Regions from separate parts of the Bacillus haynesii genome, predicted to be linked through region 3. Evidence: riboswitches for the same ligand, from Rfam matches in the RefSeq annotation. Region 3 holds a riboswitch; each other region holds the start of a gene.
The links. Region 3 has a riboswitch for S-adenosylmethionine ahead of metN (methionine ABC transporter ATP-binding protein MetN). Riboswitches for the same ligand answer to the same signal wherever they lie in the genome.

Region 1 (7,317 bases), 230 kb from region 3:
ACAGAGTACAGCGATGCGCAGCTGATGCTTGAAAACGCGGTCAATGAATTAAACAAACTTTCGCTGTTTGCCAATGAGCAGCAAAGGGAGGAAATTCACCGCAAAAGGCTTCAGCTGCAAACCCTTCAAAACAATATGATTCTGCAGAGATCGTATGAAAGATGAACCCTTTTTGAAAGGGTTCATTTTTTTTGAAAAAAGTGATTGACAAAAAAAGACGATGTATTTAATGTATTAGGTGTACTATATCGAGTAATACAATTAACACACACATGTAAAGGAGCAATACTCATGAGTGATAAACATAAAAAAGTAACGCCAATGGTGGTCGTGGCGTTTATCATTGCCTGTTCGTTCTTGTTTGTACTTGCGAAGCTGGGCTTTATAATTCAAGAAAATTTGGGATACGTGTTTTTTTAAAAGTGAATGACCTGAGATTGAACGAGAAAGAAGGGAGATAGATGATTCAAATCGATCCGAGAAGCTCAACCCCGATCTATGAGCAGATTATCCAGCAGATGAAAGAGCTTTGCTTAAAAGGGATAATCAAGCCTGGAGATAAACTTCCTTCTGTCAGAGAGCTTGCAACCATTATCATTGCAAACCCGAATACGGTCAGCAAAGCCTATAAAGAACTTGAACGTGAAGGAATAATTGAAACGTTGAGGGGTAGAGGAACGTATATTTCAGAAAACGCGAAAGTTACGCTTGATGAAGGGAAGATTGCGATGATTAAAGAGCAGTTAAAACAGCTGATCATCGATGCGCATTACGCGGGGATCGACACCAAAAAGCTGCAGGAGTGGATGGCGGAAATTGACGAAGAAGTGAGAGGAGGCGAAGTGAATGATTGAGCTCAAATCTGTGTCAAAAACGATTGACGGAAAACAAATACTCAAAGACATCTCCTTTAAGCTGGAGGAAGGAGAGATTTTCGGACTGCTCGGAAGAAACGGCTCAGGAAAAACGACGCTTCTCCGCCTGATTCAGCAAATCCTGCTGCCTGATGAGGGAGACATCTACTTCGGCAGCGTCAAGGTGAAGGACCATCCGCTCGTAAAGCGCAACATCGTCTATATGCCGGTTCAAAACACCTACTTCGAAAAATACAATTACAAACAGCTCGTCAATATTTTACGTAACATTTATCCGGACTTTGATGTTACATACGCAAATGAATTAATGAACCGGTACGATATTCCCGAAACAAAAAAGTACAGGGAATTGTCTACAGGATTGAAAAAGCAAATGTCGCTGATCTTGTCATTTGCGATCCGGCCGGCGGTCATATTGCTTGATGAGCCGACAGACGGCATTGATGCCGTCACAAGACAAGACGTTCTTCAGCTGATGGTCGATGAGGTGGCTGAAAACAACACGACGATTCTCATCACATCCCACCGGCTTGAGGATATTGAAAGAATGTGCAACCGAATCGGTTTTCTCGAAGACAATACATTGTCGAACATCATGGATCTTGATGAACTGAAAGGCGATTTTATTAAAATCCAAATGGCATTTGAAGAAGATGTCAATTTAAAAATCAGGGAAAGGGAAATCCCTGTTTTGGATCACACCGGCGTCTTTTATACAGTGTTGATTCTGAAAGAAGACGATGTGAGCAAACAATTTCTTAAAAGTTTGTCTCCGAAAGTTTGGAACGAGCTTCCGGTCAGTCTTGAGGAAGTATTCATCGCGAAGTATGGAGGTAAGCGAAGATGGTAGAGCGCGGACTTTTATATAAAGAATGGAAACAACATTTCTGGATTTTTTTAGTCGTGTTTGCAGCGGTGATGCTGAGTGAGCCGCTAGCGATTTTGAATGATTATTTCCAGTACCAGGGATGCCTTGCAGAACAGAAAAAATTTCCCGATATAGAGTGCGTTTTATATAAAGATTATGGGGTAAGCGGGACTATCAGAATGTTCTGGGTTGGCGGAGTCGCGCTTGCACTCAGCCAGATCGGGTTTGAACGGAGCAGAGGAACGCTTGATTTTACTCTCGGTCTCCCTTATCAACGCGGCATCATTTTCAACACTAAATATTTCTTTGGCATTTCAATTCTTTTAACAGCCCAGCTATTATCTTATTTTTTATCTTATGCCTTGATTGTTTTATATAAGGTTGACGTCGTCCATTTCCATGAGTATTTTATCGGGTCGGTCATCTTCTGCTTTATGGTCTACTCGCTTGTCATGGCGGCGGGGGCGATGACCGGCAATCCGCTGGCCCAGATGATCGTTGCTTTTTCAGCGTCGATTCTGCCGTATTTGCTGATCGGCCTTCCGCTGGCCAACTTACGAATCATCCTGGGTTTCTTTGGGCATGACCCTGCTTTCTTTTATGATGAAACAGAACTACTAGATTATATGACGCCGATCATATACCTCAACAGTTTCGGCATTCAAGACGGCAGCCTGGCCTTTACGCTTATTCCGCTCGCCATGGGGATCTTGTTTTATATAATCGGCTATTTCTGCTTTATCAAACAGCAGCTTGAACGGAACGGACATTTTTTTCTCTGGAGAAAAATGGATCGTCCGATCCAGATTCTCGTTATTTTATTTGGCATCTGGGGATTCGGCACAGCCGCTGCTTCGAACCTGTTCAGCTATATCTTCGGTATGTTGATCGGTTTGGCAGTCGGATTTTTAATCAGTTACTTCTTGATTTTTAAAAAAATAAAACAGCTGTAATCAAAATGGAGAGGAGATTTACAAATGATCAGTGTAGAGCATATTCACCACTCGTTTAAAGTCGGCAAAAAGGGAAGGGAAAATGAAATTAAAGTGTTAAAGGACGTCTCGCTTACCGTCGAAAAAGGCGAAATCGCTTGCATTGTCGGACGGAGCGGTTCCGGAAAATCGACGCTGTTGAACTTGATTTCCGGCTACATTGCCCCGACAAAAGGCAACATCGTCATCGACGGCACGGATGTCACGAAGTACAGCGAAAAAGAATGGGCCGCATTCAGGCTTGAGCATTTCGGCTTCATCTTTCAAAGTTTTCAGCTGATTCCGAGCTTGACGACTTTTGAAAATATCGAACTGCCTCTAACTTTAAAAGGTGTTCATCCGTCGGAGCGAAAGCAGCGCGTCAATGAAATGCTTCACCGCGTCGGCCTTGAAAACCACGCCGGCCACTATCCGAATGAGCTTTCAGGCGGACAGCAGCAGCGCGTCAGCATCGCCCGCGCTTTGATCTTGAATCCATCAATCATTTTAGCTGACGAACCGACCGGAAGCCTGGATTCCGAAACAGAGCAGGAAATCCTCGAATTCATTCGACAGCTGAACAGGGAACGCGGCATTACATTTGTCATCATCACGCACGATGACGAGGTGGCATCGATCGCCAATACGAAATTTCATTTATCTGATGGCGTGTTAGAGAAAGGGGTAGAGACTGTTGAAGTTTAAGGATCAGCTGAAGTTCATTAGAAGAAATATGAAGAAAAACCGCCTGCGTGTATTCATGACCATTCTCGCAACAACGGTGGCCTGCGCGTTTTTAATCGTGCTCGCATCCGTCGGGTTCGGCCTGCAAAAATCGATGACTGAACAGCTGATGAAAGAGCAGATCGTGACTGAGATAAATGTTGTCGGAAAAGAAGGGCAAAGCGATCAGAAAGTTCAAAAGAAAGACTTGAAAGAATTTGAAAACCGCAAAGATGTGTCTGCGATTATCGAGCGCACGAAGGTGTACGCACCTGCTGAAGCAAAATTGGGCAACAGGACCAATAATCAAATTTCGCATATCTCGATTACCGACATGGCCGCTGAGCAAAAAGCCAATATCAAACTCGATCGCGGCCGCGTAGCGAAAACACCGAATGAAATCGTCGTCGGCTACCATTTCGGGAAGAACCTCTGGACGAAAAAAGAAGCCGCAGATTATGAAAAGCAGATGGAAAATAATGCCGAGGAAGTAAAAGAACCAAAAGGATACGCAGAAGATATTCTCGGCAAAACGATTGAATTAAAGATTTCAAAAATGGATGAAAAAACAGGTGAAGAAGGGGAAGCGAAAACATATGATCTGAAAGTTGTCGGAGTGACGAAAAAACCTTCTTATGAATGGGCGAGCGATTCAACAGTCTATGTCAGCGACGACATGCAAAAAGACATCACCGGTTTTCTGAAGGCGGACAAAGACAGTGGCATGATCGAAAAGTCGCTCTCGGTTTACGCGGATAACTTTGAACATGTCGGACAGCTGACAACAGATTTGGAGGATGAAGGCTACTACGTCGATTCAATAACGAAAAAGCTCGAAAGCATCAATCTTTTTTTCATGGCTTTTAAAATTGGTCTGATCTTTGTCGGAGTCATTGCCGTCTTGATTTCAGCGATCGGCATTTTCAACACGATGACAATGGCGGTTACAGAACGGACGCAGGAAATCGGCATTATGAAAGCGATCGGGGCGAGCCCGAACGTGATCCGCCGAATGTTCCTGCTTGAAAGCGCCTATATCGGTATTTTAGGATCTGTTTTAGGTATTATCATCTCATACGGTATCAGCTTTTTAGTGAACAAGATTATACCTGTCATATTATCATCGGTTTCAGAAGGAGAAACGAGTGCAGCAGACCTCAGCATCACCTTCTCGTACATTCCGGTCAGTCTTGTCCTCATCGCGACCTTGATCAGTGCAGGAGTCGCCATTCTTTCAGGCCTGAATCCGGCCATTAAAGCGACAAGAACGAACGTGCTGACAGCATTAAGAAGAGAGCTGTAAAGAAAAAGCCGGCGGTATGCCGGCTTTTTTAACGTTTCGGAGGTCTGTACCCCGCATCACGCGCTTCCTGTTCTGTGCAGAACCAGCGAGTGACGTTTTTCGTGCGGTCATAATATGTACTTCCCGGTGTATGATAAATATGGTTGACGCTTCCTTTGATTTTGCACTCCTGTTTGCTCTCAGCGCTGCTGTTCTTAGCGACGGGCGAGCTGTGTGACGTCCCGGCCTGAGCGGTGGCGTTCTTTTCTTTTACAGAGGTTTCGGCACTGCTGCTTTTTTCTTCAGCCTTAGCCAGTTTTTCTGTCAGCGATTTTGTTTTTTTCGTAAGCGAGTCTTTTTCTTTTGTCAGTTTTTCGTTTTCTTTTTTTAATGTGTCATTCTCCGCTTTGACTGCCTTCAGTTTTTTGTTTGCCTGTTTGACCTGCTGTTTTAATGCGGTTTGCTCTTTTTGCAAAGTGCTGTGTTCAGTTTTCAGTTCCTGAAGCTCGGTTGTCAGATCCTCCGTTTTTGTCTCATCGGCGGCATATGTTTCCTCATCATAATAAGGTGCAGAGATGATCAGGAGGAGAAGTCCGCCTGCAAAACAAGGATAAAAGAGTTTCCTGGAAAACCTTTTGCCTGGAGAAAAGATCCTTTTGATCAAATGAAATACAAGATAGCAGATGGAAAAAAGGAAGGATAAAAACCCGATCAGCATGATAGATTCCATGATTCGTCTCCTTTCTTAATTGATAACTATATTTTAGCTTAAAAAGAAAAAAATGTTTATAACAAAAAACTTCTTGCAAATCTAAATATTCAAACGTAAAATAAAGAAATCATTTAAAAACCGAATATGCAGCTTATAAAGAGAGATGGAGGGACTGGCCCGGCGAAATCTCAGCAACCTGCAGGAATGCAAGGTGCTAAATCCAGCAGAATGTCAGACGCATTCTGAAAGATAAGTTTAATCAACTCTTTCAGCCGTCTGAAAGAGTTTTTTTATTTTGGAGGAGGAGATATACATGAACAAGTTATTAAAATGGACTTCTGCGTTGGTACTGGCCTTGAGCTTGGCGCTTCTGGCCGCATGCGGAAACAGTGCCGAAAGCGACGGCAAAACGATCAAAATAGGCGCTACTGCAGGACCGTATTACGATATGGTCAAAAAAGCGATTCAACCTGAGCTTGAGAAAAAAGGCTATAAAGTGGAAGTGGTCGAATTCACCGATTACATACAGCCGAACACGGCGTTAAGCGAAGGCGAACTCGACGCCAATTTGTTTCAGCACGAGGTTTTTATGAAGTCATACAATCAAGAAAACAATAAAAATCTTGCGGCGCTCATTTCTGTGCCGACTGCTCCGATGGGTCTCTATTCTGCCAAATATAACGACTTGAACGATGTCAAAACCGGAGCGGAAGTGGCTGTTCCAAACGATCCGGCAAATGCTGCCAGGGCATTTTTAACCCTTCAGGATCAGGGGCTGATTCGGCTGAAAAGCGATGTCGACACATTGAAAGCTTCTGTGCAGGACATTGCGGAAAATCCGAAAAAGCTGACTTTTAAACAGCTTGAATCCGCCAATCTTCCAAGATCTGTCGATGACCTGGATATCGCGGCTGTCCCGGGAAATTTCGCTCTCTCCGCCAATATGAAGCTGCAGGACGCGCTGGCGCTTGAGAACATGCCTGACCGCTACCGCAATCAAGTAGTAGTGGATGAAAAAAACAAAGACAAGCCATTTGCCAAAGATCTCAAAGAAGCGGTAAAATCCAAAGCTTTCGAAGATACGATCGATCGGGAATTCGCCGGTTTCGGAAAGCCGAAATGGATGTCCAAATCATAAAAAAATTTTCCCCCTTAAAAAGGGGGTTTTTTATGCTGAAAATTGAAATCGCGTCAATTGAAAAAAATGGGCAAAACGAATAGAATCTAGAGGGAATGATAAAGAGAAAGAAGGAAACGCTATGCCGCGCACATTATGGCTTTTGGTCATCGGAATGTTTATCAATGTTACAGGGGCATCTTTTTTATGGCCGCTGAATACAATCTATATCCATCAGCATTTGGGAAAGTCGCTGACAGCGGCCGGATTTGTGCTGATGCTGAACTCAGGGGCAAATGTGCTGGGCAATTTGTTCGGGGGCTATCTATTCGATAAAATCGGCGGATTTAAAACGGTTGTCCTTGGCATTGTAATCACGTTTGCGAGCCTTTCAGGCCTCGTCTTTTTTCACGATTGGTTCCAATACATTCTTTTCTTAACATTGGCCGGCTTTGGATCAGGGATCGTTTTTCCGGCATGCTATGCAATGGCCGGGTCAGTTTGGCCGGAAGGCGGCAGAAAGCCGTTTAATGCTGTATACGTGGCGCAAAACGCAGGGGTGGCAGTTGGGTCAGCGCTCGGCGGAATTGTCGCATCTTTTTCATTTGCGTATGTTTTTCTTGCGAATGCGATGCTATATGCCGTCTTTTTCATGATTGCGTTTTTCGGATTTAGACGCATCCGCTCTGAAAAAGCTATGCAGTCTTCTGTTTTGGATCATGCCGATTCAGTCAGCGGGAAATCGAGATTTTCTGCGCTTTTGGTCATA
Region 2 (7,317 bases), 1.9 Mb from region 3:
ATACGAACAAGAACGAGAAAATATCACTGAAAAGCACCGTCAGACTGCGACTCTCATGCTCAATATTCACCGCAACCAAATCAACTACCTGATCGGCGAAACTGAAGCAAGGCTCAGCTCCCTTGCCACGGCCCTCAACCACCCTGTTAATGAGCAGCATATCAAACGAATCCTGACGGAAACGTATAAAAAAGAACCGCGTTTTTCAGCTTTATACCTTTTAAATGAAGACGGCGATGTTATGGTGAGCACGTCTACCGTCAAAGAAAAAAAGGCGCTTTCGTACAAGAACATTCTGCAAAAAGCGGAAAAATCAAAGAAATCCGTGATCACAGACGATATACATACAGTGTCGGACAGGCTGGAGCTGAATATATTTACTCCTGTCTTTGACAGCGAAGGCAGAACGACAAATTTTCTGCTGGCTTCGATCCGCGTCGATTATCTGAAAAATATCATGAACGTCTTAAGCCCTGAGCTTTACATCAAAATTCTCAATCAGAAGAATCAAATTGTCTTTACGGCAGGCCATTCTCCTCCTGAGAAGCCGGACGGCGGTACCGTCGACGCTTTTTTGGACCAGATCGACTGGAAGCTTGAAGTTTATCCGGAACCGGTCCAGCTTGATGAAATCGTTCACAGTCTTCTGCTGTCATTTTTAAGTATTTTCATTCTGCTGAATATTATGTTCCTCCTGCTCCAGTATGTGCTGCTGAAGCGGCGGACAAAGCAGGAGCGCGCCCAAAATGAAGCGCAGAAGCTCGAATTAATCGGCACCCTGGCGGCGAGCACCGCCCATGAAATCAGAAACCCGCTGACAGGTATCAGCGGCTTTATCCAGCTCCTTCAAAAAAAATATCAATCAAAAGAAGATCAAATGTATTTCTCAATTATCGACCAGGAAATCCGGAGGATCAACCAGATTGTCAGCGAGTTTCTCGTGCTCGGAAAGCCGACGGCAGAGCAGTGGCAGCTCAACGCCATGAATGAAATGATTGACGAGATCATGCCGATTATTCATTCTGAGGCAAATTTATATAATGTGGAAGTGGAAGTTCAAGACTGCGGAGAAGATCCGGCTTATGTATATTGTAAAAAGGATCATATTAAGCAGGTTGTCTTGAACGTCGCCAAAAATGCTCTTGAATCGATGAAAAACGGCGGAAAGCTGCTCATTCAAATCGAACATGATCAAGAGAAGGCGCAAATCATTGTGAAGGATATCGGAGAAGGTATTCCAAAAGAAATGATGGAGAGTATTTTCCAGCCTTTTGTCACGTCAAAGGAAAAAGGAACAGGACTCGGCCTTGTCGTGTGCAAGCGCATCATTTCCATGTACGGGGGAACCATTCAAATCGAAAGCGAACGGCATAAAGGAACGACTGTGACGATAATGCTGCCGACTTCAAAGGAACAGGATGACTGAGGCTTCCCCGTTTCCTGTAAAGAGCCTGCCTTCCTTACGGCAGCTCTTTTTCGTTCATCCACTATGCCGTATATTTTTCAACGCTCAGACAGTCGATGCAGCCTAAAAAATCTTGCAGCAGATTGTCCGGCGCGTTTTCATTCATAGACAATTTTTGATATTCATAGATTAATTGATCCAGCTCCTGGCTCCGTCTGATCGTTTCATCCCCTGTATATCCATAGATTTCAGCGGCTTCAACCATCATTTGCCGCTTCTTGCTGATGGAAACGAGCAATGCTTCTTTTTCAACATACCTTTGCATACGCTTCACCCCTTACCGACATATCGTTTCTTAGAACCATCCAGATTTTGCGTACTTGAGCATTATTACAGATTATACTTATTTTGTAAACCTATTTTTCAAAAAAATATTTTGAAATCGAGTATAATAGATTTGTGGAATTAAAGGTGTAATACCCATCGATGAAATATGGTAAACATCTTTACAAGAGTTCATGCGGATAGAAGGAGGTTTTATGATGCGCCAAATGATGAAAAAACCAGTTTCAAGGCTCCGAACCGTCTTTGCCGTGAAAGAAGCGTATTCAGGCCTCTTATTGTTTTTCAGAGCATTTAGAGCCTGGAGAAAGGGAGACTACCCCTTATTCCCGAAAAAAACGATTTTACTGGCCGCGCTGGCATTTATTTATGTGCTGTCTCCGATCGATTTGATTCCCGATGTTCTCGCAGGCATCGGCTGGCTTGATGATGCGGCTGTACTCGCTTTTCTGTTCAGACAGATAACCAAAGAGCTGGACGGATTTGAAACACATCTAATGGGAGGAATAAACGGCAATGGCAAACAATAAAATTCTCGGCATCAATCATCTCTTGTTTTCGGTCTCTGACCTGTCCGTCTCTATTTCATTCTATGAAAAGGTGTTTGATGCCAAGTGGCTCGTAAAAGCCGAGAAAACCGCTTATTTTGACCTGAACGGCATCTGGCTCGCATTAAACGAAGAGAAAGACATTAAGAGACAGGAAATTCACGACTCTTACACCCATATCGCGTTTTCGATTCAACAGGAAGATTTGCCGTTCTGGGAAAAGAAATTACACGATTTAGGTGTAAACGTGCTAAAGGGCAGAAAACGGCACGAAGGCGACAAAGATTCAATTTATTTCTCAGATCCAGACGGCCATAAGTTCGAGCTTCACACCGGCTCTGTATTTGACCGTCTTCAATACTATCAAAATGAAAAACCGCATCTCTCATTTCATGAAGGCCACATCAAGGCCCTTTATGACAGAAACAAATAAAGAAAGCGTCCAAGTGGACGCTTTCTTTATGGCCGGTTCACACTCTCTTTCTCATAAATCGGCACCCAGCCCTCTGTCGTCACAAAGATTCTGACAGCCACGACTTTCCGGTCTTCCTGAAGCGTGAAATAATGGCGGGTGTTTTCAGGAACGGAGATCAAATCCCCCGGATTTAAGAGGACATCAAAAAATGTACCGTCCTTTCCTTCTATCGCAAAGATGCCGTGGCCGCTGACGATAAATCTGACTTCATCGTCTGTATGATGATGCTCCTGTTTGAAATTCTTCAAGAGCTCATCGAGTTTCGGATTTTGGTCGGAAAGCGAGATGACATCGCTCGCTTTATAGCCGCGGCGTTCTGAAATGTCTTTGATTTCAGCGGCAAAGACGTCTAAAATCTCCTGTTTCTCTTCATCGGTCAAATCGTATTTTTCTTTTAAGCCGGCCGGTAGTTTTGTGATGTCCCACTTTTCATAAATAACCTCCTGCCGCTTTAGAAATTGTTCCACTTCTTCCTGCTTTTCAATGGTCGTGTTTTGTTCATCATGGATCCGAATTGTCGCCATGTTTTCTCCCCCTTTTTAATTAAACGTGATAAGCCTGCAAAGCTTTCAGCTTTAAATGCCAGCTGAACAAGAATTCATATGCTTCAAGCATCCGCTTTGCTTCAAATGCCGTTTTTCCCCAGACGGTAATACCGTGGCTGCGAATCAGCACTGCGCCTGAATCGCCTGAAAGGTGCCCGGCAAAATCCGCCGCCAAATCCGGAATATGAGCACTGTTTTCGATAATCGGGATCGTCACCTCCGCATTTTCCTCCCAAAGCCCGAGCGCCTTTATGATTTCCTGGCCTCTGAATGTCACTTGCTTTTCTTTTGCATAAAGCTCTGAGATGACATTGTTGTCAATCGTATGGACATGAAGACAGCAGCCGGCGTTTGTATTTTGATAGACAAAGGTGTGCAGCAGCGTCTCCGCCGACGGCTTCAGCGCATGTCCGGTCTCCGCCGGCCTCCCCTCTTCGTCCGCCAGCAGAAAATCCTCCGCGGTCTCTTTTCGCTTATCTTTTCCGCTTGCCGTGATGAGAAATCGCAGCGGGCCTTCTGATACTTTGATTGACAGATTACCGCTTGTCGCCGGGAACCAATCCCTTTCCGCAAGCTCTTTTTTTACCTCGGCAAGTTCCTGCCGTTTTTGCTCAATAGCCATCCTTTCACCTCCGCGGTCTCTTCAAGTATTCGTTTTGCATCGTGGAAATCGCCGAATGCTGCGTGCTTCAAACCGAGCCCTTCACATTCGCGCAGCAAATAATCGCGCGCGATGCACAAGTCGGAACATTTGGCAGCTTCAACATCTGTAACAGAGTCCCCGATCATGACAACAAAATCGTCCCGACCTTTCAGCCGGCGGATGATGGAAGGCTTGCAGCATCCGCATTCATTTCCGCAGCCCCCGTCACACGGATACGGCCAGCGGATCTCGATATTGCGGCCTGTGAAGCCGGCCTCGTTGCAATAAATGCGGTTCTTTTCAACAATTCCTTCAAGCAGGGGATAGACGAAAAAATCCATCCCTCCGCTCACGACGTAAAACGGAAGACCCTTCTCATCCAGGAAAGAGACAAACTCTTTAAACCCGGGGCGGATCTCGGCTTGTTTCAGTACATATGCCGTAATGTCTTCTTTCAGGCTGCTCGGCAGCAATTCAAACATTCTGCCGACTCCGTCCTTAATCGATATGTCCTTGGACAGAACCCCGTCTTTTAAAGCAATCCACTCTTTTGGAGCAAATTGTTTCATAATGCTGATGATGTTGTCGTTTGTTGTGATCGTTCCGTCAAAATCACAAATGATAAGCGGCTTCCTCATACAGAAACCTCAACCCTTCCCCATTTTTCAAGGGCGAGCTTCAAATCGGGAGAACGCTTTGCTTTTTCTTCGACAGGCTCCGCTTCCAGGACGGCATCAATGACCGCCCGAAACGCTCTTCCTCCGCCTGCCGCTCCGTTTGGATGACCGTGAATCCCCCCGCCTGCATTGATGATATGGTCAATGCCAAAGTCTTTCATCAAGAGCGGGACCATGCCGGGGTGAATACCGGCCGACGGCACCGCGAATGTCGGTTTAAAAACGTCTTCCTTCGTGCATTCATCGTATATGGCAAGCGCAGCCCGCTTCGGCAGAGCAACGCTTCCGTACGGAGAAGGGAACAGGCTGAAATCAGCACCCGCATACCGGTTCAGCTTGCCGAGCAAGAGCGAATGGGAAAAACCGTAATGCGGCGACGAAGTGAGTGCGCCGCTTACTGCCGGGTGCGCCATGATCGGCAGCGGAATGTCGTCGTCTTCCGCAAGGCTTTGCAAAACATCGAGCCCGTAGGCATACACATTAAGCAGCAAAACATCGGCTCCGAGCTCGGCTGCTTTTCTCGCCTTCGATTTCAGCTCCATTGTCCTGCCCGTCAGATTGACGGCATACAGGGTTTTACGCCCTGTTTCTTCAAAGGCAGCCTTAAGCACTTTCCTTCCTTCTGTGATTCGTTTTTCAAAGGGGGCACTGCCTGTTTCAAATAAGATTTCATCGTCCTTGATCAAATCCACTCCGCCAAGCGCCTGCTGCCTCAGCTGTTCCTTCAAGTCTTCCATATCGCGGCCAATGACGCCTTTAAAAATGCTCATCAACAGAGGCCTTTCAAATTCGCCGATTTTTTTCCGGATCCCGTATACGCCGAATTTCGGACCCGGCAATGATTGTTTAAAATACTGCGAAAACTCCAAATCAGCCAATTTGATTTTTCCATCGAGAGACAGCTTGCCAAAAACGGTCGTCAGCACAGCGGGAATGTCGCTTGTAAAATTGGCTTCCGGATAGGCGATGGTAACCGTTGCCTGTTTTTCCCCCAGTGCGCTTTCTGTTTCTTCGACCTTGACGACGCGTCCTTTATGCTTTTTCAGCTGCTCCTGCTTTAAGAGCGGCAGATCTGTCCACGATCCGACCGTCAGCCCGATCGCGATTTGCTCAGCCCGCTTTTCTGCGTCACATCCTGGATCTGCCAAAATATATGTTGCCAAAAGTTCACTCATTGTGTAGCTCCTTCCTGCTTCATTCATATAAAAAAACCTCTTTTGCTGCTTTAGCTAAAAGAGGTTTCGCTTTTCAGGTTCGAATCCTTATCTCTCAGCGTCAGCTGCAAGAATTAGCACCGTGCTTAAAAAGTCGGTTGCCGGGCTTCATCGGGCTTGTCCCTCTGCCTGCTCTTGATAAGAATATTGATTTTATAAATTATTTTGAATTATCCCATCGTTTTTCCCGATTGTCAATGACTGTGGCCGGTCTTTTTGAATATATTCAGCTCGGCAATACGCGAAGCCGCTTCCCGGAGCCGCTCTTCGCTTGTCAAGAGGCCGACTCTCACGTATCCTTCTCCGTGTTTGCCGAAGCCGATGCCGGGCGCTGTGACGACGTTCGCTTTTTCGAGAAGCAGATCGGAAAAAGACTCAGATGTATATCCGTCGGGAACAGGCATCCAGGCGAAAAAAGATCCTTGCGGAGCATCCGCATGCCAGCCGATATCGCGGACCGCACGAATCCATGCATCCCGCCTTTTTTCGTAGCGCTCATTTTGCTCCTTGACACACGCTTGATCTGATAGGAGCGCGGTCGCCGCGGCGTCTTGGACCGCTTTAAAGAGGCTGACATACATATGGTCCTGATAAAGGTTCAGCGCTTCGATCACAGAGGCGTTGCCAACTGCAAACCCGACCCGCCATCCAGCCATATTATACGTTTTGGAAAGCGTGTAAATTTCGATTCCTGCGTCTTTTGCCCCCGCCGTTTCCAGAAAGCTGACAGGCCTCTTGCCGTCGTAGCCGATCGCGCCGTAGGCAAAATCGTGGACGACGCAAATTCCGTTCGACTTGGCAAACCGGACGGTCTCTTCGAAAAAAACAGGTGTGGCTTGGGCACCGGTCGGATTGTTCGGATAATTTAAATACATGAGCTTCGCTTTTTCTTTCACTTCCTTCGGAATCCGACTGTAGTCAGGCAGAAACTGATTGTCCGCTGTAAGCGGCATCGTTTCCATGTTCGCTCTTGCCAGCTCAACGCCCGACCAGTAGTCGGGATAACCCGGATCGGGAACGAGCACGGTATCCCCCGAATTTAACAAACATTGCGGGAGCTCGACAAGACCGGCTTTTCCGCCGAACAATACAGCGACTTCGCGTTCGGGATCGAGCTCTACGCCGTATTCCCTTTGATAGAACGCGGCTGCCGCCTCCTTCAGTGAACGACTGCCGCGAAAGGAGGAATACTGATGGTTTTCAGGGTTGCGGACGGCTTGCGCCATTGTATCAACGATGTGATCCGGTGTCGGCTGATCCGGATTCCCCTGACCGAGATTGATCACATCATGGCCGGCGGCAATTTTTTCATTCACCTTTTTGACCAAGGAAGCGAAAAACTGCTCAGGCAGCTGTTTCAACACATCTGAAAGCTCAAATTTCATACGATTCACCCGCTTTTGAAAAATTCTTGAAATGATAGTCCATCATCATATATTGTTAAATGTAAAATGTAAAGAAAAAAATG
Region 3 (7,317 bases):
AGCCTTTTTCTTTCAAAAGCGACTTTGCTTCTTCAAGGATTTCAGCGTGAGGCGTCGGCGTCGCTCCGACTGTGATGACTTTGCTGTCTTTATCTCCTTCGCTGCTGGAAGATCCGCAAGCGGCCAAAACGCCTGCAAAAATGATGAATAAAGCTGTTAATAAACCTTTTTTCATGTTGATGTCCTCCCTAACGTTTGTCTAATTTATTTGTTATAAAATCCCCGATAAACTGGATGATGAACACAATAGCTAAGATGAAAATAGTGGCGATGAGTATAATATCGGGATTGTTCATCTGAAAACCGTTTACATAGGCAAGGTTCCCGAGTCCGCCTGAACCGATTGCTCCGGCCATCGCCGTCGAACCGATCAGTGCAATCGCCGTAACCGTAATGCCTGAGATCAGCGCCGGCATCGATTCGGGCAGGAGCACTTTAAATATGATCGTCGATGTTTTGGCTCCCATTGATTTCGCCGCTTCAATCACACCTTTATCAACTTCGCGCAAAGCGATTTCAACTAGGCGGGCATAGAACGGAGCCGATGCGATAATCAAAGCCGGAAGTGCGGCGTTCGGCCCCAGGATCGTGTTCATTAAAAACTTTGTGAAACCGAGCAGCAGAATAATCAATATAATAAAAGGAATAGACCTGAACACATTGACAATTGCCGATATTACACCGTTAACGACCCGGTTCTGCCAAATGTTTCCTTTTGAAGTCAAATACAGCAGCATACCGAGAATCACTCCGATGATAAAAGCAAACAATAGGGAAATTCCTGTCATATATATCGTTTCATACGTAGCTTCCCACAGCTGCTCCATATCTACGTTTGGAAACAGTTTTTCAAACATTCGTGATCACCTCTGCTTCTACCTGGCGGCTCTTGATGAAATCGACCACATCATTGACCTCGTTTTCATGTCCGTCGACATGAATGAACAATGAACCGTATGCGCCGTCCTGAGTTTGCGAGATTTTGCCTTGAAGGATGTTGACTTCAACATTGAACTTCCGAATGATCTGCGTGATCAGCGGCGATTCGGCTGCTTCACCGACGAAGGTGAGCTTGATCGTCCGTCCGGATGTCGTTTCTTCGAGGAAATGCTTCAGCGTTTCCTTTGTTTCCACCGGTTCTGTTACCTGCTGAACAAAGCGCTTTGTCATTTCTTCCTTCGGCTTGAGGAATACGTTCAGCACATCGCCTTCTTCTACGACCTTTCCGTTTTCCATGACGGCCACTCTGTGGCAGATTTTCCTGATGACATGCATTTCATGAGTAATCAGGACAATGGTCAGCCCGAGCCTTTCATTGATATCGGACAGAAGACCCAGGATCGAGTCAGTCGTCTGCGGATCAAGCGCTGATGTCGCTTCATCGCATAAGAGAACTTTCGGATTGTTTGCGAGCGCCCGTGCGATGCCGACGCGCTGCTTTTGCCCTCCGCTAAGCTGTGAAGGGTAGGCGTTTTCCTTGCCTTCAAGACCGACAAGCTTAATCAGTTCAGCGACTCTTTTCAGACGTTTTGCTTTGCTGACACCGGCGATCTCCAGCGGAAACGCAATATTGTCGCGCACCGTTCTTGACCACAAGAGGTTGAAATGCTGGAAAATCATGCTGATTTCCTGCCTTGCATTCCTCAGCTTCTTCCCTTTGATCTCGCTGATTGTTCTGCCGGCTACTTCAACCGTACCTGAAGTCGGCTGTTCAAGTCCGTTCAAGAGACGGATCAAGGAGCTTTTTCCAGCTCCGCTATATCCAATAATTCCGAAGATTTCACCTTTTTTAATCGTAAGGGTGACATCTTGGACAGCATTGACATCTCCATGCTTTGACCGATAAATCTTTGAAACATTTTGAAGATTTATCAAAAGCCATCACCTGCTTTCTTGCTCAATTCTCATAGTTGTCTAAATTCCTGATCAAACAATGAAAAAAGCCTTTCTGCACACATGAGCAGAAAGGCTTTTGAATAGTCTGGGCCTTTCTCTCATCTTTCAAAGCATAATGCTTCGCGTGAATTGGCACCATTTCAACACGTGTTGATGGTTGCCGGGTTTCATAGGGCACTTCCCTCCACCTCTCTGGATAAGAGAAACATATATTTATTTTTTGATTATTATGATCGGAATTCTTAAAGTAGGATATCATGCGGAAAAATAGTTGTCAACTATTTTTCTTAAGACAATCGGCCTACGGCGAAAAGAGACGAACGCAAACGCCCGTCCCTGTCTGACTTATACACGGAATGTGCCGATTTTTCAAATTTTTAATAAGTCTATGAATAAAGATCGCTGTTTTTAAAGAAGCCGTCCGTCAGCCATAAAATCGCTTCAAGCTTCAATAAAGCTCTGAAAGAGCCTTTAACTTTAACAGTGCCGCGCTGTACGAGATGCTGCAACGAAATGTCACCGTGTAGAAGGTCAATAATCTCGCTTTGCTCTCCAAAAAAGGTCAAATGAGCTTTTTCTACAGGAGAAGATTTTTCCATTTCCCCTTTTTCGTTGATCGCTAACGTAAAAGCTTCTTTCTCGCCTTGAAACGTAATCAGCAAAGCCGTTGTAGATAATAGAGGTTTTAAAAAAAGAGCCTTGTCCTCTCTTTCTATCAATCCCATTTTCTCCAACTGTATAACCTCCTGTAAATTGGTCATACTTACAGATTCTCTGTCTGCCGCAGGAGTTCCTTTAGGAATTGCTCGACAAGTTTTTGCTGGTTATTTCCCGAGAAATATGTCAAAACCGCCCTTAATCCACAACATTTTGTTTAATCGTATCATATAAGTAGGAAACGGAGTGAAAAGCGTATTCTTTTTTGACGACTCGCCCGTTTTTGTAAAGGATAAAACACGGAACGCTTTCTATTTCCTGCTCCTTGGCAAATGACGGGGAATAATTGAGATTGTTTTTATAAAAAGGAACGTCCTTCATCATTTCATCAACGACTTCCAGCATTCTTCCGGCCAGTTGACACGTTCCGCAGAACGGCGTGTATACATATAGAAGACAGGTTTCATGCTCAAGCCGTTTTAGCTCTTTTTCTTGAAGTTCTTGCATCTGTTGAACCGCACCTCAATACTTTTTATAATAGATATTTTGTATGTACCCGGATGTTTGAACGAAATAATACTTCTGCAACATGCTGACTCGGGGCGGAAGCGACTTCTTTGTATACTCTATCGATGTATAGATGCGAAGCTTGGGGGAGCTCCCTCTTCAGCTGACGGCGGAGCTTTTCGCCTGATTCATCGGCATCCACCAGGATATAAACGTCTTTATCAAACAGCGTCTCGGCGAATTCATCGAGTTTTGCCTGGCTGATCGTTCCGTTTGTGCAAATGATGTCCACGGGCTCTTCGATGACATGCTTCACTTTTTGCTTATCTGATTTCCCTTCGACAATCATGACTTTTTCATTTTCCGGCATATGGATCACCTTTAAAGATTTACTTGTAAAAAAAGGCAGTGAATATTCACCGCCTGACTTGATTAACACCAGCCTTGGTGGTCATCACAGTCTACATATTTAGCATCCGGTCCGCTTACGGTATCCGCCATTTTGTAAAACTTTTCATCTTGGAATGAATATCCAGATTTCAACTCGTATTGATCCTTGCCGGTCATTCGGCCGATCAGCTCATTTTCATGATACAGCTGCGTTCCACCGTTTTTTAATCGGCTTTCCACATGTTCTGTAATATCAATACGTTCTTTTTTCAGCGTCAATTTGGACACCCCCTCTTGATATAGAGTATCCAAACGACGAACAGCTATCCTGAATAATCCTTAGTCTTCTTTTATCATGTCCTCATATTGCTCGGCTGTCATCAGATTTTCGATTTCAGAAGCATCAGACGGCTCGACAATAATCATCCATGCCTTTTCATACGGAGACTCGTTGACGAATTCAGGGCTGTCTTCCAAATCTTCGTTCACTTCGACCACTTTTCCGTTGATCGGGGCATACAGCTCAGAAACGGTCTTTACGGATTCAACGCTGCCAAAAGGCTCGTCCGCCTTGATTTCGTCTCCCACTTCAGGAAGCTCGACAAATACGATGTCTCCAAGCTCAGATTGTGCAAAGTCTGTAATGCCGATTCTGACTTTATCTCCTTCGGTTTTCACCCATTCGTGTTCTTCTGAATAACGCAACTCTTTCGGTGTGCTCATGCTAACCCCTCCATAAAGTGTTTTAATCGATCCTACATTGAAGATATCATATTTTGATGTGTTATAACCAGTATGTCTTAAACTGATCTTCTTTAAAACCGACCGTTACTTTACTGCCGTCTGTCGTAATTGGGCGTTTGATCAGCATACCGTCTGATGCAAGCAGTTCCAGCTGCTCATCTTCAGACATGCTTTGCAGCTTGTCTTTCAGGCCGAGTTCGCGGTATTTTTGGCCGCTCGTGTTGAAAAACTTCTTCAATTCAAGCCCGCTTTTCTCGTAGAGCTCTTTCAGTTTTTCCTTGCTCGGCGGCTGTTCTGCGATATGTATCCCATTGATTTCTTTTCCGTGGTCTTCGAGCCATTTTTTCGCTTTGCGGCATGTCCCGCATTTCGGATACCAGTAAAAATCCAAAGCCATACATACACCCCTCTCATTTAATCGAGGTAATTTTAACATAGATCGAATGAAAAACCTAAAACAGTGCTTGATTCTATAGAAGCTTAAAAGCCCCGCCTAAAGCAGGGCTTTCGTTTATACGATATATTTCTCAGCTTCAAAGACTTCCTTAGCTGCCTGGCGCTTTTTCTCAATGACGTTGACAGGCGTAAAGCGCGTCAATTTGCGGAGCGCGGACAGCATCATGCGCAGCGAATCGCCTGATTCCATCGCGATGAGCGATTCCTTGGCATGGCTTTCAATTTCCTGAAAAGCTTCCTGTGCAAAAATCTGCGTATAAAGAATTTTCTGGGCGTTCTTGTCTTCGCCGGTTGCCTTGATGGCTTTTTCAGTACGCAAAATAGCTGCTTCCATCGCGTAGACCTGGCTGACAATGTCGGCGATGTTAACGAGGATTTCCTGCTCCTGGTCGAGCCCTTTTCCGTATTTTTGCGCGGCGAGTCCCGCAATCATGAGCGCGGTCTTTTTGGCGTTTCTCAGCAGATACTTTTCCTGTTCGAGAACGCCGTCACCTGGTTCTTCAGGCATGAGCATCATCAGTTCTTCCTGAAGTGCCTTTGCTTTCTCAAACAGAGGAAGCTCGCCTTTCATCGCTTTTTTCATATAGGTGCCCGGGACGATGAGGCGGTTGATTTCGTTTGTGCCTTCAAAAATCCGGTTGATCCGTGAATCGCGGTAAGCCCGCTCCACTTCGTATTCCTGCATGAATCCGTAACCGCCGTGGATTTGAACGCCTTCATCAACGATATAATCAAGCGTTTCAGATCCGAATACTTTGTTAAGAGAGCATTCGATTGCATATTCAGCGATCGATTTCGCGACTTGGCGCCCGTCTTTTTGCTCTTCTTCGCTCAAAGTGCCCATTTTGTCTTCAAACAGCCCGACCGTACGATAAACAGAGCTTTCCATCGCATAAAGTTTGGCTGACATATTGGCGATTTTTTCCCCGATTAAGCTGAATCTTGAAATCGGCGTCTTAAATTGCTGGCGCTGATTGGCGTATGAAGCGGACAGCTCGATGACCCGTTTGGAAGCGCCGATTGTCCCGACAGCCAGCTTATAGCGGCCGATATTTAAAATATTGAAGGCGATGACATGCCCTTTTCCCGGTTCCCCTAAAAGGTTTTCTTTCGGAACTTGGACCTGGTCTAAGATGAGCGTGCGGGTCGATGAGCCTTTGATGCCCATTTTTTTCTCTTCAGGCCCTGTGGAAACGCCTGCGTAATCTTTTTCTACAATGAAGGCCGAAAAATGTTCGCCGTCTATTTTCGCATAGACGACGAAAATATCAGCAAAGGCTGAGTTTGTAATCCATTGCTTTTCGCCATTTAATATATAGTGGGTTCCCGCCTCATTCAAAACGGCCGTTGTTTTTGCCCCTAATGCATCAGACCCGGAGCCCGGCTCTGTTAAGGCATAGGCTGCAAATTTTTCCCCTGTTGCAAGGGACGGCAGATACTTTTTCTTTTGCTCCTCGGTTCCGAAAAATACGATTGGAAGCGTGCCGATCCCCACGTGTGCCCCGTACGATAACGAAAAGCTCCCCGCTCTTGAGAATTTTTCGGTGATCAGCGCCGAGCTGATTTTATCGAGTCCGAGTCCGCCATATTCTTCAGGAACGTCAGCTCCGAGAAGCCCGAGTTCGCCGGCTTTTTTCAAAAGCCTGACAGAGTGATCGAAATTGTGCTCTTCAATTTCGTCGATGTACGGCAGAACATCTCCGAGAATATAATCTTCAGTCGTTTTGGCGATCATTTTATGTTCATCTGTGAAATCTTCCGGTGTGAACATCTGATCAGCTGTTACCTCTTCAATTAGAAAGGCGCCGCCTTTTTTCATATGATCTTTTGTTTGTTCCATTGTTCCATCCCCCTTGTGATTAAACTAATTCGAATACCCCTGCTGCTCCCATGCCTCCGCCGATACACATTGTCACAACGCCGAATTGCTCGCTTCTGCGCCGCATTTCGTGGATCAATGTCAGCGTCAGCTTTGTTCCCGTGCAGCCGAGCGGATGTCCGAGCGCAATCGCTCCGCCGTTGACATTGACTTTTTCTTCATCGATGCCAAGCGACCTGATGACCTGGATCGCTTGTGATGCGAACGCCTCATTTAATTCGAATAAACCGATATCTGACAGCTCAAGTCCCGCCATCTTCAGCGCCCTTGGGACTGCTTCAACAGGCCCGATGCCCATCACTTCCGGCGGAACGCCGCCGACTGCGAACGAACGGAATTTTGCGAGGGGCTTTAACCCGAGTGCGTCCGCTTTTTCCCTGTCCATGATCATCACTGCGGCAGCCCCGTCGCTCGTCTGAGATGAATTCCCTGCCGTAACCGATCCGTCCGCCGAAAACGCCGGTTTTAACGTTGACAGAACGTCTTTGGTTGTCCCCGGGCGTACACCTTCATCGGCAGAGAAAGTAAACGTCCGCTCCTTCAGCTTGTGATGTTCATCCACTTCTCTGATGGTGACGTCCACCGGGACGATTTCATCTTCGAACTTTCCTTCCGCAATCGCCTTGGCTGCTTTTTGATGGCTGTTGACGGCAAATGCATCCTGATCCTCCCTGGAAACGCCGTATTTGACGGCAACCTGTTCAGCCGTATGGCCCATTCCCATATAATATTCAGGAGCCGTTTCCGCCAGCTCCGCGTTCGGTCTGACGATATGCCCCATCATCGGC
Region 4 (7,317 bases), 220 kb from region 3:
GCCGTTTTTCGTTTTCAGCTCTTCCGGAATTTTGGAAGCCGCTTCAAATACGACTTTGTCCAAAAACGGAACGCGGAGTTCCAGTGAGTTGGCCATCGTCATTTTGTCGGCCTTCAGCAAAATGTCGCCGCGCAGCCATGTGTGGATATCGACATACTGCATTTTGTTGATTTCGCTGTAGGACTTGCTTTCTTCAAAATACGGCTTTGTCACGTCACAGTAAGAGAGGTTGCTGTCATACTGGCGAAGAAGTTTTGATTTCATGCCTTCTTCAAAAATCTTTGCGTTACCGATATATCTCTCTTCAAGAGGTGTACAGCCCCTCATTAAAAAGCTTTTCCCTTTCATTCCTTCCGGCATCGCTGAAGCTACTCGAAGAAGCATCTTTTTCAGCGGGGACGGGATTCGCTCAAACGGCTTTAATGAAAGCGGCTCTCGGTAAATATTGTAACCGCCGAACAGCTCATCTGCCCCTTCTCCGGATAAAACAACCGTAACTTGCTTCTTCGCTTCCTTCGCGACAAAATACAAAGGAATCGCAGCAGGATCTGCCAGAGGATCATCCAGATGCCAGACGATCTTTGGAAGCTCGTTCATATATTCTTCAGGCGAAATGATCGCGCTGAAGTTTTCCACGCCGACCTTATCAGCGGTTTCTTTCGCAACGTCAACTTCGCTGAAGCCTTCATGTTCAAAGCCGACAGAGAACGTCTTTAAGTTCGGATGGAATTGCTTCGCCACAGACACGATAAAGGAAGAGTCAATGCCTCCGGAAAGGAAGGAACCTACAGGCACATCGCTCCGCATGTGGACTTTTACGGAATCAAAAATCGCGTCTCTTACTTCCTGAACAAGCTTGTCTTCTTCGGTCTGAACCGGCTTGAATTGAACTTTCCAGTATGTTTTAAATTGAATATCCTGGCCCGGGCGGACGGTAAACTGATGGCCCGGTTCTACTTTTTGCACCTTTTTGTCAAGCGTCTTAGGCTCCGGTACAAATTGGAACGATGTATACTGCTGCAGCGCTTTTTCATTCAATTCCAAGTCAGCATCGACAGCCATCAGGCTTTTTCTTTCTGATGCAAAATAAACGTGGCCGTCCGTTTTCGTAAAATAGAGCGGCTTAATGCCGAACGGATCGCGCGCTCCGTATAGGAGCTGTTCTTTTTTGTCCCAGATTAAAAAAGCAAACATTCCGCGCAGCTTGGAAGCGGCTTCCTGTTTGTAGTGGCGGTAAGTCGCAAGTAAAACTTCCGTATCTGAATCGGTTTTGAACTCGTATCCTTTTGAAAGAAGTTCGTCTTTCAGTTCTATATAGTTATAGATTTCTCCATTAAAAATAATCCAGTAGGAATCATCTTCATAAGACAGAGGCTGTCCTCCGTTTTCCACATCGATGATGCTGAGCCTTCTAAATCCGAAGCCTACATGCTCATCATGATAGTACCCATCATCGTCCGGACCGCGGTGTACAATCATTTCATTCATTTGTTTAATCAGTTCTTCCTGGGCTGCTGTCTCGGATGATGGGCGATGATTGAATACCCCTACAAATCCACACATAGTATTGCCTCCGATTTTTTAAATTTCGTGCAGAAATCAAAGTCTGCTTCTTGATTAGACAAGTGTTTAAAGAAAAACGTTTCACATCCGCCCGCTTTTTGCCATCGAAAAACAAAGCCGCTTAATAAAGCGGCTATGCGGTTGTTATTGTTATTCTCCTAATGCATCTTTCTTCAGCTGCTCTGCTTTGTCTGTGCGCTCCCAAGGCAGATCAAGATCGAGGCGGCCGAAATGTCCGTAAGCTGCCGTTTGTTTGTAAATCGGACGGCGAAGATCGAGCATTTTAATAATGCCGGCAGGTCTTAGATCAAAGTTTTTGCGAACCACTTCGATCAATGTTTCTTCACTCGCTTTGCCTGTACCGAATGTATCGATTGAAATGGACACCGGTTGTGCGACACCGATCGCGTAGGCAAGCTGCACTTCACAGGAATCAGCAAGACCTGCGGCGACGATATTTTTCGCAACATATCTCGCAGCATAAGCTGCAGATCTATCAACCTTTGTCGCATCCTTACCGGAAAACGCTCCGCCGCCGTGACGGGCATATCCGCCATAGGTGTCAACGATGATTTTGCGTCCTGTTAAACCAGCATCCCCCTGCGGTCCTCCGATAACAAAACGGCCCGTAGGATTAATGAAGTACTTCGTGTTTTCATCGATCAGCTCTTTTGGCACTACCGGATTGATGACGTGCTCTTTCAGATTGCGCTGAATTTGTTCAAGCGAAATCTCAGGATGATGCTGAGTCGAAATGACAATTGTATCGATGCGAATCGGCTTGTTATTCTCATCATACTCAACAGTTACCTGTGTCTTTCCGTCCGGACGCAGGTACGGCAGAATTTCCTCTTTACGCACTTCTGTCAAACGGCGAGACAATTTGTGAGCAAGCGAAATCGGCAGAGGCATAAGTTCCTTTGTTTCGTTGCAGGCAAAACCGAACATTAAACCTTGGTCTCCGGCTCCGATCGCTTCAATTTCAGCGTCGCTCATTGCTCCTTCACGCGCTTCAAGAGCCTGGTCGACTCCCATTGCAATGTCTGGAGACTGTTCATCTATAGACGTTAAGACCGCGCAAGTTTCGGCATCAAAACCGTATTTTGCACGTGTGTAGCCAATTTCTTTAATCGTTTCGCGGACTGTTTTTGGAATATCGACGTATGTGGACGTCGTGATTTCACCGCTTACCAGCACCAATCCGGTTGTCACAGATGTTTCACAGGCAACGCGGGCATTCGGATCTTTCTTTAAAATTTCGTCTAATATACTATCCGAAATCTGGTCGCAAATTTTGTCCGGATGTCCCTCCGTAACTGACTCTGATGTAAATAACCGACGGTTTTTGCTCATTTATGTTTCCTCCTGTATATGAAGATCAGCCGTGATCTTAAGTATGATACGGATCTCGTCCCTCTTGATTATATGACGATACTCGGGCTTCATACGCTCTCGTTTTGAAACAATTTCCATATGCTATTCTTGACGAGATTCTGAGTCGAAATTCCCCTTAGCAGAATTTTTCCTGACTGGTTGCCCGGCTAGACCTTTCACGTCCTGTGAAAAACGCCCAGTACCTTCCTCCTGCTTGATACTCGGCTAAAACCTTTCACATCCTGTGAAAAACGCCGAGTACCTTCCTCCTGAAGGCAGTTTTTTTAGCAATTTTTGTATATCGATTTATGCAATAAAAAAACCTTTTCCTATTCGCTGAGGAAAGGGTCTGGTATTGCGTGCCTTTCACTCTTATCGCTCAAGGTATTGAACACCTTGCATCAGGTTAGCACCGTAGTTGTCTCAGAAACTGTTTTTTTCCATTAATAAGAGAAACCGGTTGCTGGGTTTCATTGGGCCTGTCCCTCCACCAGCTCGGGATAAGAGTATCCGCTCAATGAAATATCTTATCTTAAAATGGCTTGTAATGTCAATATCGGCCGAAATAAATTTGAACTTGTCCTTCGAGAAAAAACCCGAACGAAAAATGAAGAAACGGTATAGACTATAAGAGTAAATGTGTTATACTAATTCTACATTAATGTTATACACATTAAAAAACATGCAAAGGAAGGTTTTTTATGAATTCTGTAGATTTAACAACTGACTTACAAACGTTATTAACGGGCAAAAACGTTCAGCTGAACTTATCCGTTCCCCTTTTGGTTGAAAAAGTTCTTGAGCGCAAAGAAGGAGTCTTGACATCTTCCGGAGCCGTGCGGGCAACAACCGGTACATACACCGGCCGCTCGCCAAAGGACAAATTCATTGTGGAAGAAGCGAGCACAAAGGACAAAATCGATTGGGGCGCGGTGAATCAGCCGATTTCAGAAGCCGCCTTTGACCGGCTGCACACAAAAGTGCTCAGCTATTTAAAGGAACGCGATGAATTGTATGTATTTGAAGGGTTTGCAGGAGCAGACGAAAAATACCGGCTTCCGATTACAGTTGTTAACGAGTTCGCCTGGCACAACCTGTTTGCAAGACAGTTGTTCATCAGACCTGAAGAACATGATAAAAAACCTGAAGAACAGCCGTTTACGATTCTTTCCGCTCCGCATTTCAAAGCCGATCCGCTCGTTGACGGGACTCGATCTGAAACGTTTATCATCGTGTCGTTTGAGAAGCGTACGATCTTAATCGGAGGCACCGAATATGCCGGAGAGATGAAAAAATCGATTTTTTCTATTATGAATTATCTTCTTCCTGAACAAAACATTTTACCGATGCACTGTTCGGCAAACATTGGCGAGGAAGGCGGAACAGCTCTCTTCTTCGGATTGTCAGGTACAGGCAAAACGACGCTTTCCGCCGATCCGAAGCGGAAGCTGATCGGTGACGACGAACACGGCTGGTCCAGCACAGGCGTTTTCAACATTGAAGGAGGCTGCTACGCCAAGTGCATTAACTTAAGCGAAGAAAAAGAACCGCAGATTTACAATGCGATCCGCTTCGGTTCCGTTCTCGAAAATGTCGTTGTCGACAGCAGAACCGGAAAGCCGGACTATTCCGACACATTCTATACGGAAAACACGAGAGCGGCTTACCCGATTGACGCGATTGACAACATCGTCAAGCCGAGCATCGCCGCACACCCGCAGACCATCGTATTTCTGACGGCAGATGCTTTCGGCGTGCTTCCTCCGATCAGCAAGTTAACGAAAGAACAAGCCATGTATCATTTCCTGAGCGGATATACAAGCAAGCTCGCCGGCACCGAACGCGGAATCACCACTCCTGAAGCTACATTCTCGACCTGCTTCGGTTCACCGTTCCTCCCGCTTCCGGCACACGTGTACGCTGAAATGCTCGGAAGAAAAATCGATGAACACGGCGTCAGCGTTTTTCTCGTCAATACAGGCTGGACCGGCGGCGGATACGGAACCGGGGAAAGAATGAGCCTTGCTTATACGAGAGCGATGGTTCAGGCCGCGATAGAAGGAGAACTGGATAACGCCGAAATGAGGACTGACCGCATTTTCGGACTTCATTCACCGGTCCACGTTCCGGGTGTGCCTGATCAAGTGCTTGATCCGGCCAAAACTTGGGCAGATGAAAACGAATACGAGGAAAAAGCGATTCACCTGGCAAATGCATTCAAAAAGAATTTCAAAAAGTTCTCCAATACCGAAAACATCGAAAAAGCCGGAGGACCGCTCGTATAATTCAGCCCGCTTGCAGCAGCGCAGAAGACCTGCGCTGCTGCAGTTTATCAAAAATCCTCTTCTCCTATCAACGACCGATGCCATTTCCTGGGCAATGATCAAGATGACAGTCAAGCACAGCCTATGATAAAGCGCTCCCAATTCACAAACATTATTATTTGAAAATACAGACTTTTTTTATTTTTAACAAAAGAAATCTTTCATATGATAATATTATAAAAACATTTGTATATATCAGGAGGACACATCTATGAAATTTGGATTACTGCCGAGGATCATTACGGCAATTATTCTTGGTGTTATCGTCGGAAGCTTTGCTCCGCTTTGGTTCGTCAAAACGGCAGCTACTTTCAATGATATTTTTGGAAGCTTCATTAAATTCGTCATTCCTTTTATTATTATCGCTTTTATTATTCCCGGCATCGGACAAATCGGCCGCGGCGCCGGAAAAATCCTTGGCATTACAGCAGGTATCGCCTACACGTCAACCATTTTTGCCGGCCTCCTGGCGTACCTTGTCGGTTCAAATCTTCTTCCCGCGATCATTTCCGGCCATCAGCTGCAGGAGTTTAAAAATCCGGAAGAAGTTCTGCAAGCAGGATTTTTCACCATTGAAATGACGCCGTTTATGAGCGTGATGAGCGCACTGATTTTTGCTTTCATCATGGGGATCGGAATCGCTTATCTGCCCGGAAAAACATTGAAAAACGCGTTTGATGAATTTCAAACGATCGTTGAAAAGCTGATATCATATATTATTATTCCGTTACTGCCTGTTCATATTTTCGGTATTTTCACCAATATGACGTTCGGTGGTCAGGTGCAAACGATTTTATCCGTATTTGCAAAAGTTTTCGTGATGATCATCGTGCTTCACCTCGTCATACTCTTGATTCAGTACTCCGTTGCGGGTGCTGCAAACGGCAGAAATCCGCTGTCGCTGTTGAAAATCGTGGCACCGGCATACTTCACCGCGCTCGGCACACAATCGTCAGCGGCAACGATTCCCGTCACGCTGAGGCAAGTCAGAAAAACGGGGGCAAGCCAAAAAGTGGCTGACTTCGCCGTTCCGCTCCTCGCCAATATTCATTTGTCAGGAAGCACGATTACACTGACAAGCTGTGCAATGGGCGTGATGATTCTAAACGGTCAAACGCCGACTTTTTCGATCATGATGCCGTTCATTTTAATGCTTGGCGTCACAATGGTCGCAGCGCCCGGTGCACCAGGTGGTGCCGTCATGGCCGCGGCCGGATTGTTGCAGTCGATGCTCGGTTTTAATGAAACTAGCGTATCACTGATGATCGCTCTTTACCTTGCTCAGGACAGCTTGGGTACAGCAACAAACGTTACAGGAGACGGAGCTCTCACCATGCTGATTCACAGGCTGACTTCCAAAAAAGGAATCGGAAAAGAGGAAGATGTGCCTGCATAATAAAGAAAAGCCAAGGACGCTATCCGCGCCTTGGCTTTTTTTAATTCGTCGAATTTAATGATACGAGCCTGTATGTTAAATGAGTCCGTCCGTCTGACCATTCAAGGCGCTCCGCCTGCGCGGTGCCGGTAATGTCGCCACGCTTAGTCTTTCTGACTTCAAGCGGCACATGAAGAGGGTAAACCCGATAACCTTCTTTCTCGAGTGTAAATACATTTTCCTCAACCCGCGTTTCTTTTCCTTTTGTCACAATCATCGTGTTAAATTCAACTGGCATTCCCACCTAAAGTCCCCCTCCTTTTCTCTTTTACTTTAGTTTACCATAACTTGTCCAAGGGCGGCTTTTCATCCATTGAGACAATTCTCTTACAATCCGCCTGTTTTCGCGCGGAGGAAAATAGTGGGTGTATTGACTGAAATACCACGTATCCACAGACTTGTTTCTTTGCAGGAGTTCGCGCTCAAGACGCCGCGCATGCTCGATGGAGACATTTTCATCGTTAGCTCCGTGGATCAAAAGCACGGGCGCTTCAATCTTCTCCAGTTCATCAAAAGGCGTCCTCCATTCGTACGCTTCAGGAACCTTTTCAGGCGTCCCGCCGATGACCCGCTTCATCATCCGCCGCAAATCTTTGCGTTCGCGATAGGTCATGACCATAT

Region 1: another riboswitch for S-adenosylmethionine. It lies ahead of H2R00_RS20595 (MetQ/NlpA family ABC transporter substrate-binding protein); the one in region 3 lies ahead of metN (methionine ABC transporter ATP-binding protein MetN).
Region 2: another riboswitch for S-adenosylmethionine. It lies ahead of mtnW (2,3-diketo-5-methylthiopentyl-1-phosphate enolase); the one in region 3 lies ahead of metN (methionine ABC transporter ATP-binding protein MetN).
Region 4: another riboswitch for S-adenosylmethionine. It lies ahead of metK (methionine adenosyltransferase); the one in region 3 lies ahead of metN (methionine ABC transporter ATP-binding protein MetN).

What each region holds. Positions count from the first base shown of each region.
Region 1 covers NZ_CP059494.1:4,129,939-4,137,255, forward strand. The annotation lists gene H2R00_RS20560 (YtzC family protein) at 1-165, shown strand, start outside; gene H2R00_RS20565 (GntR family transcriptional regulator) at 462-854, shown strand; gene H2R00_RS20570 (ATP-binding cassette domain-containing protein) at 847-1,725, shown strand; gene H2R00_RS20575 (ABC transporter permease) at 1,719-2,696, shown strand; gene H2R00_RS20580 (ABC transporter ATP-binding protein) at 2,721-3,419, shown strand; gene H2R00_RS20585 (ABC transporter permease) at 3,409-4,740, shown strand; gene H2R00_RS20590 (sunset domain-containing protein) at 4,769-5,449, opposite strand; SAM riboswitch class I at 5,580-5,687, shown strand; gene H2R00_RS20595 (MetQ/NlpA family ABC transporter substrate-binding protein) at 5,745-6,569, shown strand; gene H2R00_RS20600 (MDR family MFS transporter) at 6,691-7,317, shown strand, end outside.
Region 2 covers NZ_CP059494.1:1,568,947-1,576,263, forward strand. The annotation lists gene H2R00_RS07730 (sporulation kinase KinD) at 1-1,426, shown strand, start outside; gene H2R00_RS07735 (aspartyl-phosphate phosphatase Spo0E family protein) at 1,488-1,730, opposite strand; gene H2R00_RS07740 (YkvA family protein) at 1,945-2,277, shown strand; gene fosB (metallothiol transferase FosB) at 2,264-2,728, shown strand; gene H2R00_RS07750 (1,2-dihydroxy-3-keto-5-methylthiopentene dioxygenase) at 2,755-3,294, opposite strand; gene H2R00_RS07755 (methylthioribulose 1-phosphate dehydratase) at 3,314-3,937, opposite strand; gene mtnX (2-hydroxy-3-keto-5-methylthiopentenyl-1-phosphate phosphatase) at 3,898-4,596, opposite strand; gene mtnW (2,3-diketo-5-methylthiopentyl-1-phosphate enolase) at 4,593-5,810, opposite strand; SAM riboswitch class I at 5,895-5,994, opposite strand; gene H2R00_RS07770 (pyridoxal phosphate-dependent aminotransferase) at 6,044-7,234, opposite strand.
Region 3 covers NZ_CP059494.1:3,896,964-3,904,280, reverse strand. The annotation lists gene metQ (methionine ABC transporter substrate-binding lipoprotein MetQ) at 1-175, opposite strand, end outside; gene H2R00_RS19280 (methionine ABC transporter permease) at 189-857, opposite strand; gene metN (methionine ABC transporter ATP-binding protein MetN) at 850-1,875, opposite strand; SAM riboswitch class I at 1,992-2,099, opposite strand; gene H2R00_RS19270 (SCP2 sterol-binding domain-containing protein) at 2,283-2,630, opposite strand; gene H2R00_RS19265 (thioredoxin family protein) at 2,752-3,060, opposite strand; gene H2R00_RS19260 (toprim domain-containing protein) at 3,086-3,430, opposite strand; gene H2R00_RS19255 (YusG family protein) at 3,493-3,729, opposite strand; gene gcvH (glycine cleavage system protein GcvH) at 3,790-4,173, opposite strand; gene H2R00_RS19245 (arsenate reductase family protein) at 4,235-4,591, opposite strand; gene H2R00_RS19240 (acyl-CoA dehydrogenase FadE) at 4,706-6,490, opposite strand; gene H2R00_RS19235 (acetyl-CoA C-acetyltransferase) at 6,510-7,317, opposite strand, start outside.
Region 4 covers NZ_CP059494.1:4,116,093-4,123,409, reverse strand. The annotation lists gene asnB (asparagine synthase (glutamine-hydrolyzing)) at 1-1,563, opposite strand, end outside; gene metK (methionine adenosyltransferase) at 1,714-2,916, opposite strand; SAM riboswitch class I at 3,307-3,444, opposite strand; gene pckA (phosphoenolpyruvate carboxykinase (ATP)) at 3,639-5,222, shown strand; gene H2R00_RS20505 (dicarboxylate/amino acid:cation symporter) at 5,473-6,657, shown strand; gene H2R00_RS20500 (DUF2584 domain-containing protein) at 6,698-6,940, opposite strand; gene H2R00_RS20495 (alpha/beta hydrolase family protein) at 6,965-7,317, opposite strand, start outside.